DNA from 4 places in the Bradyrhizobium sp. IAR9 genome. Region 3 is predicted to be linked to each of the others. Evidence: predicted binding sites of a transcription regulator. Region 3 holds the regulator's gene; each other region holds the start of a gene.
The links. Region 3 encodes PhoB, which activates phosphate uptake and scavenging genes when phosphate is short. Its sites were predicted from a motif close to TGTCATNNANCTGTCAT; they were not measured.
Positions count from the first base shown of each region.

Region 1: a site for PhoB is predicted at 2,158-2,174, ahead of GGD67_RS09245 (DUF2794 domain-containing protein). Genes of this name have one in related genera too.
Region 2: a site for PhoB is predicted at 2,233-2,249, ahead of ugpB (sn-glycerol-3-phosphate ABC transporter substrate-binding protein UgpB). Genes of this name have one in related genera too.
Region 4: a site for PhoB is predicted at 1,644-1,660, ahead of GGD67_RS02550 (DUF47 domain-containing protein). Genes of this name have one in related genera too.

Region 1 is NZ_JACBZW010000003.1:51,775-55,983, forward strand. Features, by position in the region: gene GGD67_RS09235 (Bax inhibitor-1/YccA family protein) at 1-656, shown strand, start outside; gene GGD67_RS09240 (GNAT family N-acetyltransferase) at 986-1,516, shown strand; gene GGD67_RS09245 (DUF2794 domain-containing protein) at 1,726-2,094, opposite strand; gene GGD67_RS09250 (thioredoxin family protein) at 2,707-3,483, opposite strand; gene acnA (aconitate hydratase AcnA) at 3,717-4,209, opposite strand, start outside.
Region 2 is NZ_JACBZW010000003.1:333,028-337,236, forward strand. Features, by position in the region: gene ugpA (sn-glycerol-3-phosphate ABC transporter permease UgpA) at 1-813, opposite strand, end outside; gene ugpB (sn-glycerol-3-phosphate ABC transporter substrate-binding protein UgpB) at 864-2,180, opposite strand; gene GGD67_RS10625 (CaiB/BaiF CoA-transferase family protein) at 2,515-3,735, opposite strand; gene GGD67_RS10630 (organic hydroperoxide resistance protein) at 3,924-4,209, opposite strand, start outside.
Region 3 is NZ_JACBZW010000023.1:49,646-53,854, forward strand. Features, by position in the region: gene pstA (phosphate ABC transporter permease PstA) at 1-453, shown strand, start outside; gene pstB (phosphate ABC transporter ATP-binding protein PstB) at 450-1,268, shown strand; gene phoU (phosphate signaling complex protein PhoU) at 1,280-1,996, shown strand; gene phoB (phosphate regulon transcriptional regulator PhoB) at 2,020-2,727, shown strand; gene GGD67_RS37720 (GcrA family cell cycle regulator) at 2,960-3,472, opposite strand; gene GGD67_RS37725 (aspartate aminotransferase family protein) at 3,929-4,209, shown strand, end outside.
Region 4 is NZ_JACBZW010000001.1:522,467-526,675, forward strand. Features, by position in the region: gene GGD67_RS02545 (inorganic phosphate transporter) at 1-945, opposite strand, end outside; gene GGD67_RS02550 (DUF47 domain-containing protein) at 957-1,601, opposite strand; gene GGD67_RS02555 (branched-chain amino acid ABC transporter permease) at 1,758-2,726, opposite strand; gene GGD67_RS02560 (branched-chain amino acid ABC transporter permease) at 2,728-3,591, opposite strand; gene GGD67_RS02565 (ABC transporter substrate-binding protein) at 3,668-4,209, opposite strand, start outside.

The DNA.
Region 1 (4,209 bases), on a different contig from region 3:
CCGGCCTTGCCGCGCTCGGCGTCTACATGGCTGCCGTGACCGACGTTCCGACGGCGGAATCCGTCCGCGTCGGCAAGCTGTTCCTGACCCCGTTCGGCTACGCGATGTTCGTCAGCCCGCTGAAATGGCTGTTCATGCTCGCGCCGCTCGCCATGGTGTTCGTGATCTCGGCGGGCATCAACCGTCTCGCTCCCTCGACCGCCCAGATCCTGTTCTGGGTGTTCGCGGCGCTGATGGGCATCTCGCTGTCGTCGATCTTCCTGGTGTTCACGCACACCTCGATCGTGCGGGTGTTCTTCATCACTGCGGCCACCTTCGGTGCGCTGAGCCTCTACGGCTACACCACCAAGCGTGACCTGACCGGCATGGGCTCGTTCCTGTTCATGGGCCTGATCGGCATCATCATCGCGAGCCTGGTGAACCTGTTCCTGGCGAGCTCGATGCTGCAGTTCATCGTGTCGGTGATCGGCGTGCTGGTGTTCGCGGGCCTCACCGCCTGGGATACCCAGCGGCTGAAGAACGACTACATCTACGGCTACGCTTCGGCCGGCGGTGACATCGCAGAGCGTGCGGCCATCACCGGCGCGCTGTCGCTGTACCTGAACTTCATCAACCTGTTCACGCTGCTGCTGCAGCTCCTCGGTCAGCGCGACTAAGCGCAACGACGAGGGAACGGATAGGAACCCCGGCCGAAAGGCCGGGGTTTTTGTTTGGGGGGTGGGTGGCGCTTGTAGCCCGGATGGAGCGCAGCGCAATCCGGGACAGTCCTTTCCGCGGATAAGGCGGCCCCGGATTACGCTTCCCTCCATCCGGGCTACAAGGCCACGAGTGCCGCCTCTTCCTCCTCGTCATTGCTCGCGCAGCGAAGCAATCTGGAGTCCCTCCGCGGATGCATTTCTGGATTGCTTCGCTGCGTTCGCAATGACGGGTGAGGCAACACCGTTGCCCCTTTCAGCGGAAGCGGGAAGGCTCTAATCTTGCCGCCATGTCCGCACCTGAAATCAGGCCTACAACCGAGGCCGACCTTCCCGCCATCACCGCCATCTACCAGCAGGCCGTCCGCGAAGGCACCGCGACGTTCGAGCTGGAGCCGCCCGACCTCGTGGAGATGACGCGCCGTTATCGCGCGCTGGTCGACGGCGGCTATCCCTATTTCGTCGCTATCCTCGACGGCCGCGTGGCCGGCTATGCCTATGCCGGCGCCTACCGCCCGCGCCCGGCTTACCGCTTCACGGTCGAGAACTCGATCTATCTCGATCCCTCCTTCCACCGCCGCGGTGTCGGATCAAAGCTGCTGGAGCGGCTGGTCGCCGAATGCGAGGCGCGCGGCTTCCGCCAGATGATCGCGGTGATCGGCGATTCCGCCAATGCCGGCTCGATCGGCGTGCACACCAAGGGCGGCTTCAAGATGATCGGCACGCATCCCAATGTCGGGCTGAAATTCGGCCGCTGGCTTGATACGGTGATGATGCAGCGCGACCTCGGCGAGGGCGCGAAGACGGTGCCGACAAAGTAGATCTCGTAGGGTGGGCAAAGCGATACCCGGGACCACCGCGAGACAAAACCCGGATGTCGCTGCGCTCATCCGGGCTACGAAGAATTCGCCACATCACTGCTGTCGTAGGGTGGGCAAAGCGCAAGCGTGCCCACGGCTTGCGGCGATAGAGAAAGGACGTGGGCACGGCGCAATGCGCCTTTGCCCACCCTACGGCACCGTCTATGTGGCTACACCACCGCCAGCTTCCGATCGATCACCAGCAGCACGCGCTCCAGCTCGTGGCCGCGGCGCAGGATCAGGCCGGTCGCCGAGATCACGCTGTACATGCCCTGCTTGCGCGCCAGCCGCGGATCCTTCTCGATGCGATAGATCGGCACTTCCGAGGCACGGCGATAGACAGAGAACACGGCGCGATCCCTCAGGAAGTCGATGGCATAATCGCGCCATTCGCCGTCGGCGACCATGCGGCCGTAGAGATTGAGAATACGATGCAGCTCGAGCCGGTTGAACGTCACCCGGCTCAGTTGCGTCGCCGCCGCGGCGGGGCGGGCCGCCGCGCGCTGCTCGCTCGGATCGGCATCCTCCGACAGACTCATGGAGCGCTTCCTCATCGCACGGCATGACCCGAATCCGCGAAGACCGTCCCCGGAACCTGGATCATGACAGCTGCATGATTGCGCCAACCGGCCACCGCCGCAAGGGGCTCCTGATTCAACCGGTCGAATCGGTTACGAATCGGGGCACACGCTATGGTGGAACGCCCTCGCGGCAAACCGTCACGGGATCGTTAGCAGGAATCATACTCTCGCCGCTTTTCCGCCTAGCGACTGCCGCCCTGCATTGCGAAAAGACTCCCGTGCGTTGACCCGGTCCTTTCGGTTCCGGATTCCTCAGCCCCCAGCCCCCCGGGGTCGAACAGGATCGGGTCTGTACGCGCGACAAGGAGGGCCAACGCAAGTTGGTCCTTTTTTGTTTGTGTCGGGATGTTTCTGCCCCGGCGAAATTCTCCTCTCATCAGCGCAAAAATTCTCTCTCCTCATCCTGAGGGCCGCGCTCTTGCGCGGCGTCTCGAAGGATAGAAGGCCCGGCTAGATCAGCGGGGCCTGCATGGTTCTCACGACGATGCGAAGCATCGTCCGGTAGACGCGCGCAAGAGCGCGCTCCTCACCATGAGGGTGGGCAGTGAGTACGACGCTAGAGAATTGAAATCAGTGCAGCGACGTGTAGGCCGCACCCAGCATCGTGCCGGGCTTCTCGCGGCTGCCGTCCTGGACATAGACCACCGCGCCGTCGACGCCGTCGCGCGTGAGGTTCTCGATCGGCACCGTCCAGCTTTCCGAACGCCCGGTCCAGTCACCGACCTTGAGCAGGTTGCGCACCACGTTGTGATAGGTGACCTGCTGTCCGCGATTCTCGCCGCGGGTGATTGCGATCGGGACTGACTTGGCGATCGAACAGATCCAGACCTCGCCATGCGAGACGGCCGGCTCGTTGCTCGCCGCCACCGATACGTTGATCTGCTTGCCCGCGAGCGACATCGTCACCGGCACGCTCATCACGCCCGTGCCCTTGTCGGTCTTGCCGATCGCGCTCTCGATGCCGGCACGATCGCTGCCGATGACATGGGTGGAGCCGTTGACCACAACCTGCGGCGTGTAGACCTCGCGGTCGCCGCGCATGCGCGAGTAAGCACGCTGCCGTGCAGAGAAGCGCGAATCCGCCAGCGTATCCTTCCAACCCAGATAGTCCCAATAGTCGATCGGCATGCTCAGCGCGATGATCGACGGGTCTTTGGAGAGATCGCCGATGATCTGGTCGGCGGGCGGGCAGGAGGAGCAGCCCTGCGAGGTAAACAATTCGACAACGGCGCGGGGATCGGCTTCGGCAGGACGGATGACGGCGACGATCGCACAGATGCCGAGAGCTCCCGACCAGAGAGCACCGGACCAACGTGAAACCAGATGAGAAGCCGTCATTGTTGTCATGTCGAACGCCGCACACCATTGCTCGTGGGAAGGAGAACTTATCGCCGGATGGTCACCGTAGTCTTACGGGGCGCGACACACCCGATCGCCCAGGCCAACCGTCCGAAAGGAGGTTTTCCGCCGGGCGGGCCCATCTGGAGCATGCCGCAAACGCACGAAGGCGGCCTTTGATAGGCCGCCTTCGTTTAACCTTCTACTCACGTCGCGGTGAGCCACCGTTCACAAATTCGCGCTTAGGCCGCGAGCTTGCGCAGCACGTAGTGCAGGATACCGCCGTTCCGGTAGTAGTCGAGCTCGTCCAGCGTATCGATGCGGCAGAGCAGCGAAACGCGCTGCAGCGAACCGTCGCCGGAGACGATCTCCGCGGTCAGCTTCTGGCGCGGCTTGAGATCGCCGACGAGGCCACGCAGCGTGACCTTCTCGTCGCCCTTCAGGCCGAGCGACGACCAGGAGGTGCCCTCCTCGAAGGTCAGCGGCAGCACGCCCATGCCGACCAGGTTGGAGCGATGGATGCGCTCGAAGCTCTGGCAGATCACGGCGCGCACGCCGAGCAGGCGCGTGCCCTTGGCGGCCCAGTCGCGCGAGGAGCCGTTGCCGTATTCGGCGCCGGCGAACACCACCAGCGGCACCTGCTCCTGCTGGTACTTCATCGCGGCGTCGTAGATCGACATCTGCTCACCGTCGGGCCAGTGTTTTGTCAAACCGCCCTCAGGGATATTTCCATCC
Region 2 (4,209 bases), on a different contig from region 3:
GATCACCGATTGCGCCGCGGAGCTGCCGAGATTGCCGCCGAGCAGGCCGTCGGAATAGACCTTGTAGACCAGCGTCTCGGTCGACTTGCCGGGACCGCCGCGGGTCATGGTGTCGATGATGCCGAACGTGTCGAAGAAGGCGTAGACGATGTTGACGACCAGCAGGAAGAAGATGGTCGGCGACAGCAGCGGGAAGGTCACGGTCCAGAACCGGCGCATCGGGCGCGCACCGTCGATCGCGGCGGCTTCGAGCACGCTTCTTGGGATGCTCTGCAGGCCGGCGAGGAAGAACAGGAAATTGTAGGAGATCTGCTTCCAGGCGGCGGCGAGGATGATCAGCGTTGCCGCCTGGTCACCGTCGAGCAGCGGATTCCAGTCGATCCCGAGCGCGCGCAGGTAGCGCGCGATAACGCCCAGCGAGGGATGCAGCATGAAGATCCAGAGCACGCCGACGACCGGCGGCGCCACCGCATAGGGCCAGATCAAGAGGGTGCGGTAGAGCATCGAGCCGCGCAGGGGCTTGTCCGCCATGACGGCGAGCAGCAGCGCAAAGGACAACGACGAGACCGCGATGGCGAACGAGAAGAAGAAGGTGCGGAGGATCGCCTCGAAATAGGCGGGCTCCCTGAACAGATCGAGATAGTTCTCGAACCAGACGAAGCTCGTCGACAGGCCGAAGGCGTCCTGGAGCAGGAAGGACTGGATCACCGCCTGCAGGGCCGGCCAGTAGAAGAATAGCAGGACGATCGCGAGCTGCGGCGCAACCAGCACGTAAGGCAATAGCTTGGATTGAAAAATGGCTTGCTTTTGCATGGTGTCCGCCGAAAGCGGCAGGCCGGGGGACCGGCCTGCCGCTCATCGCCTCACTTGACGGCGGTCTTTTCGAACTGCCGCAGCATCGTGTTGCCGCGCTCGACGGCGGCATCCAGCGCCTGCTTGGCGGTCTTCTTGCCGGCCAGCGCCTGCTCGATCTCTTCCGACCAGACGTCACGCAGCTGGACCATGTTGCCGAGGCGCAGACCGCGCGAGTTCTCGGTCGGCTCCTTGTTGGTCAGCTCGAGCAGCGGGGTCTCGAGATAGGGCTGGTCCTTGTAGAAGCCCTCGGCCTTGGCCTTCTCATAGGCCGCCTTGGTGATCGGCAGATAGCCCGAGGCCTTGTGGATGTAGACCTGACGATCGGTGTCCGAGAGGAAGGTCAGGAATTTTGCGACACCCTTGTATTCATCGGCCGGCTTGCCGCCCATGACCCAGAGCGAAGCGCCGCCGATGATCGAGTTCTGCGGCGCGCCCTTTGCCTCCGGATAATACGGCATCGGCACAGCGGTGAAGTTGAACTTGGCCTGGGCCTTGACGTTGCCGAAGAAGGCCGACGAGGTCAGGTAGATCGGGCATTCGCCCGAGGTGAAGCGGCCTTCGCCGGTGTTGGTGCGGCCGGCATAGTCGTAGACCTTGGTCTTCTGGAGCTCGACCAGGTTTTCGAGATGCTTGACCTGGAGCGGCCCGTTGAACTCGAGCTTGGTGTCGAAGCCGTCGAGGCCGTTGGCCTTGCTGGCGAGCGGCACGTTGTGCCAGGCGGAGAGCTGCTCGAGATTGACCCAGGTGACCCACGAGCCGGAGAAGCCGCAGGTGTCATGACCGGCAGCCTTCAGCTTCTTGGCGGCTTCGAACGTTTCGGGCCAGGTCTTCGGGATCGCGACATTGGCCTTCTTCAGTTCGTCGAGATTGACCCACATCACGGTCGACGACGAATTGAAGGGGAACGACAGCATCTCGCCCTTCGAGGTCGAATAGTAGCCGGTGATGGCGGGCAGGTAGATCTTGGGATCGAACTTCTCGCCGGCCTCGGCCATCAGCTTGTAGACGGGCTTCACCGCGCCGGTCGCAGCCATCATGGTGGCGGTGCCGACCTCGAACACCTGCATGATGTGCGGCGCGTTGCCGGCACGGAACGCCGCGATGCCCGCGTTCATGGTGTCGGCGTAATTGCCCTTGTAGGTCGGAACGACCTTGAAGTCGCTCTGCGACGCGTTGAAGTCGTTGGCGAGCTTGACGATGACGTCGTTGTTGGCGCCGGTCATCGCGTGCCACCACTGGATTTCCGTCACGGCCAGCGCCGGCGAGGCCGTCATGCCAACCGTGAGTGCAAATGCGGCAGCCGCCCCAAAGTGTCGAAGAGCCATCAAGTAAACCTCCCTTGGCCGTCAAAAGAAGCGCTTGCGCTAGCAGCGCCATATGACGTTCACATGACTGTGTAAGCGGCCGAAACGAAAGCGGCAAGCGCTGGAAAAGGGAAGCCGGCAAATAGGCGAAGACGGCATGGGCGGCCGCATGGGTTCGCGGTGCACCTGCGTGGTCGCGCCGCAGTGCGGCATTGATGTGAGGCAGGCGATCAGGCTGCGGGCTCGAAAACCTCTCCCGCTTGCGGGAGAGGTCGCGCCGAAGGCGCGGGTGAGGGTTCTATCCTCTAGGGGATTGTCCCGTTGCGGAGGCACCCACCGCAAGCGGGAGAGCCACCTAGCGCTTGCGCTCGGGACCGCAGACGGTGCCCTTCTCGACCATCGCGTCGATCTCGGCCTTGGAGTAGCCGAACTCGCCCAGCACTTCCTGGGAGTGCTGGCTGAATTTCGGCGGCAGCCGGCGCAGGCTCGGCTTGCTGCGGTCGAGCCGGATCGGCGAGGCCACGCCCTTGTACCAGTCCTTCTCGATAATATCGCCGCGCGCGATCGTGTGCGCATTCGTCAGCGCCTGGTCGATCTTCTGCACGGGCCCTGCGGGCAGGCCCGCGGCGAGCAGGCGATTGCACAGCGGCTCGGCCTCGTGCTGGCTGAACACGGCGGCAAGCTCTGCGCGCAGCGCCTCACGGTTGGCGATGCGGTCCTTGTTGCGGGCAAAGCGCGAATCGGTGCCGAGCTCGGGCTTGCCGATCTCCTTGGCGAGCTTGCGGAAGGTGCCGTCATTGCCGACGCCGATGAAGATGTTGTCGGTCTTGGTCGGGAAGATCGCGTAAGGCACGAGGTTGGGATGCTCGTTGCCGGTGAGGCTCGGCGGCTTGCCATGCATGAAATAATTCGCGGTGTGCGGATGCATGATGGCAAGGCCGGTCTCGTACAGCGTCGTCTCCAGGAATTGGCCCTTGCCGGAACGCTGCCGCTCCGACAGTGCCATCAGGATGCCGATCGCGGCATAAAGTCCGGTGGTGATGTCGACCAAGGGCACGCCGATCCGCATCGGTCCGCTCTCGGGCGAGCCGGTCGCGGCGATCATGCCGGTCATGGCCTGGATGATGGCGTCATAGCCGGGATTGCCGCCGCGCGGGCCGTCGGCGCCGAAGCCGCAGATCCGGCAATGCACGAGGCGCGGAAATTTCTTGCTGAGCACGTCGTTGCCGATGCCCCATTTCTCCAGGGTGCCCGGCTTGAAATTCTCAATCAGGACGTCGGCCGTCTCAAGCATCTTGAGCAGCACGGCACATCCGCCCTCGGAGGCGAGGTCGAGGCCGATCGAGCGCTTGTTGCGGTTGATGCCGACGAAATAGGCCGCGTCCTCCTCGTGGAAGGGAGGGCCCCATTCACGCACCTCGTCGCCCGCGGGCGGCTCGACCTTGATCACGTCGGCGCCGTGATCGGCGAGGATCTGGGTGCAGTAGGGACCGCCGAGCACACGCGTGAGATCGATGACGCGCAATCCGCTCATTGCGCCCAATGCGGCTTCAGAACTGGCGGCTTCAGAACTCATGCCTTCGCTTCCCCTGTGTCGATATTTGGTCACAGGCCTAGCGAGGTTCGCACAAGCCAGCAATGGCCTGTTGCGTAGGGGCGTATGCAGTGCCGGCCGCATGCCGCGGCGTGGCAAATCAGGATTGGCAGATCAACGGAAGCGGCCGGCCCGAGGGGGATCCCGGGCCAGCCAATCCGCCGTCGCGATCAGACGACCGTCAGGCGAACGTCGACATTGCCGCGCGTGGCATTGGAATACGGGCACACCTGGTGCGCCTTCTCGACCAGCGCCTCGGCTTCCGCGCGGGCGAGGCCCGGCAGCGAGACGGCGAGATCGATGTCGAGACCGAAGCCGCCCTCGGAGCGCGGGCCGATGCCGACGGTCGAGGTGACGGAGGCATCGGCCGGAACCTTCGGCCCGCCCTGCGACGACACGAACTTCATCGCGCCGATGAAGCAGGCGGCATAGCCGGCCGCAAACAGCTGCTCGGGA
Region 3 (4,209 bases):
CCGATGCGTGGCTTCTCCGCGATCGCGGGCGCGCTCGCGCTCGCCGTCATCGTGATCCCGGTCGTGCTGCGCACCACCGAGGACATGCTGCTGCTGGTGCCGAATCCCCTGCGCGAGGCGGCCTCGGCGCTCGGCCTGCCGCGCTCGCTGGTGATCAAGCGTATCGCCTATCGTGCGGCCCGGTCGGGCCTCATCACCGGCGTGCTGCTCGCCACCGCCCGCGTCGCCGGCGAGACCGCGCCGCTGCTCTTCACCGCGCTGTCGAACCAGTTCTTCAGCCTCGGCCTGAACAAGACGATGGCCAACCTGCCGGTTACCATCAACAACTTCGTCCAGAGCCCCTACGCCTATTGGAAGCAGCTCGCCTGGAGCGGCGCGCTGCTGATCACGCTCACCGTGCTTGCCCTGAACATTGGCGCGCGCATCCTCGGCGCCGAGAGGACTGCAAAATGACCGACCTGTCCGTATCCATGAGTTCCAACGCTCATCTGGCCTCGCAGCCGCTGCCGGAAGCCCCGGCCAAGGTGACGGTGCGCAATCTCAATTTCTATTACGGCGAGCACCACGCGCTGAAGAACATCAACCTGACGCTGGGCGCCAACCGCGTCACGGCGTTCATCGGCCCGTCGGGCTGCGGCAAGTCGACCCTGCTGCGCATCTTCAACCGGATGTACGACCTCTATCCGGGCCAGCGCGCCACCGGCCAGCTCATGCTGGACCAGACCAACGTCCTCGACCCCAGGCTCGACCTCAATCTGCTGCGCGCCCGGGTCGGCATGGTGTTCCAGAAGCCGACGCCATTCCCGATGACGATCTACGAGAACATCGCCTTCGGCATCCGCCTCTATGAGAAGATCTCGAAGTCCGAGATGGACGACCGCGTCGAGAAGGCGCTGCGCGGCGGCGCGCTGTGGAACGAGGTCAAGGACAAGCTCAACGCCTCCGGCCTGTCGCTCTCCGGCGGCCAGCAGCAGCGCCTGTGCATCGCCCGCACCGTCGCGGTGCGCCCTGAAGTGATTTTGTTCGACGAGCCCTGCTCGGCGCTCGATCCGATCTCGACCGCCAAGGTCGAGGAGCTGATCCAGGAACTGTCCGAGAACTACACGATCGCGATCGTCACCCACAACATGCAGCAGGCGGCGCGCGTCTCCGACAAGACCGCCTTCATGTATCTCGGCGAGCTGATCGAGTTCGACGACACCAGCAAGATCTTCACGTCGCCGAGCGACCGGCGCACGCAGGATTACATCACCGGCCGGTTCGGCTGAGGAGACGCGACATGGGTACTGAACATACCGCAAAGGCTTTCGACACCGACCTCCAGGAGCTCACCCGCCTGGTCGCCGAGATGGGCGGCATCGCCGAGCGCATGATCGTCGATTCCGTCGACGCGCTGATCCGCCGCGACGTCGCGCTCGGCCAGCGCGTCGTCACCATCGACGCCGAGCTCGACGCGCTGCAGAAGCGCATCGAGGAACGCGCGGTGCTCACCATCGCCCGCCGGCAGCCGATGGCGGTGGATCTGCGCGAGATCGTCGGCGCCATGCGCGTTGCGACCGACCTCGAGCGCATCGGCGATCTCGCCAAGAACATGGGCAAGCGCGTCGCCGCGCTGGAGACCGACTTCCATCCGCTGAAGCTGTTCCGCGGCCTGGAGCACATGACCGACCTCGTGCAGCAGCAGGTCAAGTCGGTGCTGGACGCCTATGCCGCGCATGACCTGCCGGCGGCGATGGCGGTGTGGAAGGGCGACGAGGAGGTCGACGCGATCTGCACCTCGCTGTTCCGCGAGCTCCTCACCTACATGATGGAGGATCCGCGCAACATCTCGTTCTGCATCCATCTGATGTTCTGCGCCAAGAACATCGAGCGGATCGGCGACCACGCCACCAACATCGCCGAGACCGTGTTCTACATGATCGAGGGCCAGGCGATCACCGACAAGCGGCCGAAGGGCGACATGACCACCTTCGCCACGACGGTCCCGAATACCTGAAGACTTGAAGGAGCGACGACCCGATGGGCGCACGCATTATGGTGGTTGAGGACGAGGAAGCTCTCACCGAGCTGCTTCGCTACAACCTCGAAGGCGACGGCTATGACGTCGAGACGGTCATGCGCGGCGACGACGCCGACACCCGCCTCAAGGAGCACATCCCGGACCTGATCGTGCTCGACTGGATGCTGCCGGGCCTGTCGGGCATCGAGCTGTGCCGCCGCCTGCGCACCCGGCCCGACACCAAGCAGCTGCCGATCATCATGCTCACCGCGCGCGGCGAGGAGAGCGAGCGGGTGCGGGGGCTTGCGACCGGCGCCGACGACTACATCGTCAAGCCGTTCTCGGTGCCGGAGCTTTTGGCGCGCGTGAAGGGCCTGCTGCGGCGCGCCAGTCCTGAGCGGCTCGCGACGGTGCTGGCCTATGGCGACATCGAGCTCGACCGCGACAAGCGCCGCGTGGCGCGCTCGGGCCGGCCGATCGATCTCGGCCCGACCGAATATCGCCTGCTGGAGTTCTTCCTGGAGCATCCCGGCCGCGTGTTCTCGCGCGAGCAGCTGCTCGACAGCGTCTGGGGTCGCGACATCTACATCGATGAGCGCACCGTCGACGTCCATATCGGCCGCTTGCGCAAGCTGCTCAATCTCGGCCGCGAGCAGGATCCGATCCGCACCGTCCGCGGCGCCGGCTACGCGCTCGACGACCGCTTCGCGAAGGCGGAGCAGACGTAAGGTTTGCTGGCGTTGGCTTTGGCGGGCTGCCGCCGCATTCTCCGGTGTCGTCCCTGCGAAAGCAGGGACCCATAACCACAGGCGGTGGTTTGGCGAAGACCCGGAGTGACCATCTCGCGCGACAACTGCGCCTTGTGGTTATGGATCCCCGCGTTCGCGGGGATGACACCGAGTTGGTTGAGCCGTCATCGTGTGACGGCTGCCGTCTTGGCGATCAGAGAATTCCGCGAACTCAGCGCGGACCCGGCTTCGCCGGCGCGCGCCGGCGATCCGCCGCCGGCTGATACGCCACGCGCGAGTGCTGGGCGCAGTAGGGCAGGCCGGACAGTGCCTTGCCGCCGCAGAAGAAGAAATCCGGGCTCGAGGGATCGCCGACCGGCCAGTGGCAGGTCGCCTCGTTCAGCTCGAGCAGCGACAGCCGCTGGCCCATCGGCACCACGTTGTCGTAGGTGACGGGTTCAGCCTCCACCTCGACCTCGAAGGCCTGCGCCAGCGCGGTGTTGCCGCGCGCGATGGGGCGGGTCACCCGCATCATGTGCTGCGCGGGACGCGCCTTGCGCGGCCGGGGCGCTGCCGATGAAGGGCTCTTGGCGCGGCCGGACAGACCCAGCCTGTGCACTTTGCCGATCACGGCATTGCGGGTCACATTGCCGAGCTCAGCTGCGATCTGGCTGGCCGAAAGTCCGGCCTCCCAGAGCTTTTTCAGCTGCTCGACGCGATCGTCGGACCAGGTCAAAACCGTCATTGCACCCTTTCCCTCGCTACGCGCCAGCCATCCTGGGGCCTCGCAGCGATTGCCTAAGCCTTCAAAAACCCGTGCCGTCAGAATCCCTTAAGGCTCGCCGGGCGCGTGACTGACGCCCGAACGTTTACGCCGGTACAAGAGGACTCTTGGGATCAGAACCGCTGCACGAGATGTCGTATCTGACAATCCAAACGCTACAATATGGCGTGACTCCCGCGCAAGAGTCCGCCGACTCGCTTCCACATGTTCCGTGGTGAAAACCCGCAAAATCGGCACCGCAAGACTACGGATTCAGCGTTTCCTGAGGCTTTCCGGGCGGCATTGACACCCGTCTTGCCAAGCATAAGATAGTCCCGCGTGCCGCCCTTAAAAGGCGGCACGTTTCGTTTTCCGGGCCGGTCGATGGTGCGTTGCGCAATGCACGCGTCACACCGTCCGCAACATTCAAGTGACATCATGACTAACAGCGCAGCGCCGCATTTGCTCCCCGTTTTCGCCAGAGCCGACCTCGGCTTCGAGCGCGGCGAAGGCTGCTGGCTGATCGCGACCAATGGCGATCGCTATCTCGATTTCACCTCGGGCGTGGCTGTGAATGCGCTCGGCCATTGCCACCCGCATCTGATCAAGGCGCTGCAGGAGCAGGCGACCAAGCTCTGGCACATGTCGAACCTGTTCCAGAGCCCGGACGGCGAGAAGCTCGCGAGCCGGCTTTGCAACGAAAGCTTTGCCGACTTCGT
Region 4 (4,209 bases), on a different contig from region 3:
CGTGATCACCCAGGCGTAGACGATCGAGCTGGCAACGTTCCAGCGCACCGCCGAGACGCGGCGGGCGGCGCCGACGCCGACGATGGCGCCGGTGATGGTGTGCGTGGTGGAGACCGGAACCCCGAGATAGGTCGCCATGAACAAAGTCGCGGCCCCGCCGGTCTCGGCGCAAAAGCCCTGCATGGGAGTCAATTTGGTGATGCGCAGGCCCATGGTGCGGACGATGCGCCAGCCGCCCATCAGCGTGCCCAGCGCCATCGCCGCCTGGCAGGACAGCACCACCCAGAACGGCACCGAGAAGTCGCTGCCGAGATGGCCCTGCGAATAGAGCAACACCGCGATGATGCCCATGGTCTTCTGCGCGTCGTTGCCGCCATGGCCGAGCGAATAGAGCGAGGCGGAGGCGAATTGCAGGATGCGGAAGGCGCGATCGACCGCGAACGGCGTCGAGCGCACCGAGGCCCAGGACACGATCGCCACCAGCATCATCGCCAGCAGGAAGCCGATCAGCGGCGACAGCACGATCGCCAGCACCGTCTTGCTCAATCCGCTCCACACCGCAGCCGAGATCCCGGCTTTGGCCATGCCGCCGCCGACGAGCCCGCCGATCAGCGCATGCGACGACGAGGACGGGATGCCGAGCGCCCAGGTCACGAGGTTCCAGACGATGGCGCCGACCAGGGCCGCGAAGATCACCTGGGCATCGACGATCGAGGGATCGATGATACCGGTGCCGATGGTCTGGGCGACGTGCAGTCCGAACACCATGAAGGCGACGAAATTGAAGAACGCGGCCCAGAACACCGCGAATTGCGGCCGCAGCACGCGGGTCGAGACGATGGTCGCGATCGAATTGGCGGCGTCGTGCAGGCCGTTCAGGAAATCGAACAGCAGCGCGACGGCGATCAAGCCGACCAGGACGGGAAGACCCAACGCGGCATCCACAGCGGCCTGCCCTAAACTTGCTCGATGACGATGCTGTTGATCTCGTTCGCGACGTCGTCGAAGCGATCCGCCACCTTCTCGAGGTGGTCGTAGATCTCGACGCCGACGATGAAGTCCATCGCATTGCCGTCGCGATGCTTGAGGAACAGCTCCTTCAGACCGATGTCGTGGAGATCGTCGACGCGGCCCTCGAGCTTGCCGAGCTCCTCCGTGATCGCGGTCAGCATGGCGACGTTCGGGCCGATTGATTGCATGAGCGGCAGCGCGCGGCCGACCAGATTGGCGCATTCGATCAATAGCCCGCCGATCTCGCGCATGGGCGGCTCGAAGGTGCGGACCTCGAACAGCATCACCGCCTTGGCGGTCTGCTGCATCTGGTCGATGGCGTCGTCCATCGACGTGATCAGGTTCTTGATGTCGCCGCGGTCGAACGGGGTGATGAAGGTGCGGCGCACCGCCGTCAGCACCTCGCGGGTGATGTTGTCGGCATCATTCTCGAACTGGTTGACGCGCTGGCAATAGACCGGCGTCTCCTCGCCCCCGTTCAGCATGCCCTGGAGCGCGATGGAGCCCTGGATCACCGTCTGGGCATGCCGGTCGAACAGGTCAAAGAACCGTTCTTCCTTGGGAAGGAAAGCACGAAACCATCGCATCATGGGGGTAGGCTACCGGTTGGAAATGGCCCGGCCCTGTCAGGCCGTCATGAAACTGTCATAGACCATTTTCGATCCGCGCGCGTGTCATCTCACGCCCGCGGAGCCGGATCATCCACCGCTTTCAAGCGGCCGGCAAACCGATTTCAAATCAACCAGTTAGAGCGATCTCCGGAAGTAATGCGCGATTTCGCCGATGACGCCGCGGCGGAAGGTGAGCACGCAGACCACGAAGATCGAGCCCTGGATCACCGTCACCCATTGGCCGAAGCCGGCGAGATATTGCTGCATGGCGATGATCGCGAAAGCACCGACCACGGGGCCGAAGATGGTTCCGAGGCCGCCAACCAGCGTCATCAGCACGACCTCGCCCGACATCGACCAATGGACGTCGGTGAGCGAGGCGTTCTGCGCCACAAAGACCTTCAGCGCACCGGCAAAACCGGCCAGCGTTCCCGACAGCACGAAGGCCAGGAACTTGTACTGGTCGGTGCGGTAGCCGAGCGAAATCGCGCGCTGCTCGTTCTCCCGGATCGACTTCAGCACCTCGCCGAACGGCGAGTTGATGATGCGGTAGATCAACAGGAAGCCGGCAAGGAACCCGACCAGCACGACGTAATAGAGCACCGTCGGCTTGGAGAGATCGAAGACGCCGAACATGCGTCCCTGCGGGATGCCCTGGATGCCGTCCTCACCGTGGGTGAACGGGGCCTGGAGGTAGATGAAGTACAGGAGTTGTGACAGAGCCAGGGTGATCATCGAGAAATAGATGCCCTGGCGGCGGATCGAGATGTAGCCGGTGATGATCGAGAGCACGAAAGCCGCGGCGATGCCGACGAGGATGCCGAGCTCAGGCGGCAACGCCCACACTTTCAGCGCATGCGCGCAGCAATAGCCGGCGGTCCCCAGGAACATGGCGTGGCCGAACGACAGCAGGCCGCCATAGCCGACCAGCAGATTGAAGGCGCAGGCGAGCAGCGCAAAGCACAGCGCCTGCATCACGAAGAACGGGTAGACGCCCGTGAATGGTACCGACGCCAGCAGCAGCGCCATCACTACGAAAGCGATCATCTCGTCGCGCATCGCGCGAGGGGTCACCGGCAGCGTGTCGTCCGTCAGGGTTGTCATATCAGGCCGCCCTTCCCGTCAATCCCGTTGGCTTCACCAAGAGCACCAGCACCATCAGCACGAACACGACGGTGTTGGAGGCCTCGGGATAGAAATACTTGGTCAGACCCTCGATCACGCCGAGCGCGAAGCCGGTGATGATGGAGCCCATGATCGAACCCATGCCGCCGATCACGACCACCGCGAACACCACGATAATCAGGTCGGCGCCCATCAGCGGTCGCACCTGATTGATCGGCGCCGACAGCACGCCCGCGAGCGCGGCAAGGCCGACGCCGAGACCATAGGTCAGCGTGATCATGCGCGGCACGTTGATGCCGAAGGCACGCACCAGCGTCGGATTTTCGGTGGCGGCGCGCAGGTAAGCGCCGAGCTGGGTCTTCTCGATCAGGAACCATGTCGCCAGACATACGACCAGCGAGAACACGACCACCCAGCCGCGATAGATCGGCAAGAACATGAAGCCCAGATTCATGCCGCCCTTGAGCTGGTCCGGAATGGCGTAAGGCAGACCGGAGGAGCCGAAATAGTTCTGGAACACGCCCTGCACGATCAGCGCGATGCCGAAGGTCAGGAGCAGGCCGTAGAGATGGTCGAGCCCGGTCAGCCATTGCAGCATGGTCCTTTCCAGGATCATGCCGAAGATGCCGACGATCACGGGTGCGATCAGCAGTGCCCACCAGTAGTTGATGCCACCGAGGCTCAACAGGAAATAGGCAACGAAGGCGCCCATCATGTAGAGCGCGCCATGGGCGAAATTGATGATGTTCAGCATGCCGAAAATCACGGCAAGCCCGAGACTGAGCAGCGCGTAGAACGAGCCGTTGATCAGTCCCACCAGTAGCTGAGCGTATAGAGCCTGCATCGATCCCGCACCCGGTCCCTTCTCGTCGTTCCCCAAGAGCAAGCCGGCGCCGTAGCGCCGGCTCGCATCATCACACTTACTTCTTCACGAGCGGACAGACGCTCTCGGACAGCGGCCGGAACGCCTGATCCGCGGCCGTCGTGCCGATCAGCTTGTAATAGTCCCAGGGCCCTTTGGATTCCTCGGGCTTCTTGACCTCGAATAGATAGGCGGGATGCAGCTTGCGACCGTCCCCGCGGATCGTTCCCTTGCCGAACAGCGGATCGTCCGTCGGCATCTCCTTCATCTTGGCGACCACCTTGGCCCCGTCATGCGGATTGCCGCCCATCGCCTCCAGCGCCTTGAAATAGTGCAGCAGACCCGAGTAGACGCCGGCCTGCACCATCGAGGGCATCGCCTTGTTCTTCATGCGCTCGGAGAAGCGCTTGGAGAACGCGCGCGTACCGTCGTTCATGTCCCAATAGAAGGTCTCAGTGAAATTCAGGCCCTGCGCCACCTTCAGACCGAGCGAGTGCACGTCGGTGATGAAGAGCAGCAGGCCCGCAAGCTTCTGGCCGCCCGAGACGATGCCGAACTCCGCCGCCTGCTTGATGGTGTTGGTGGTGTCGCCGCCGGCAT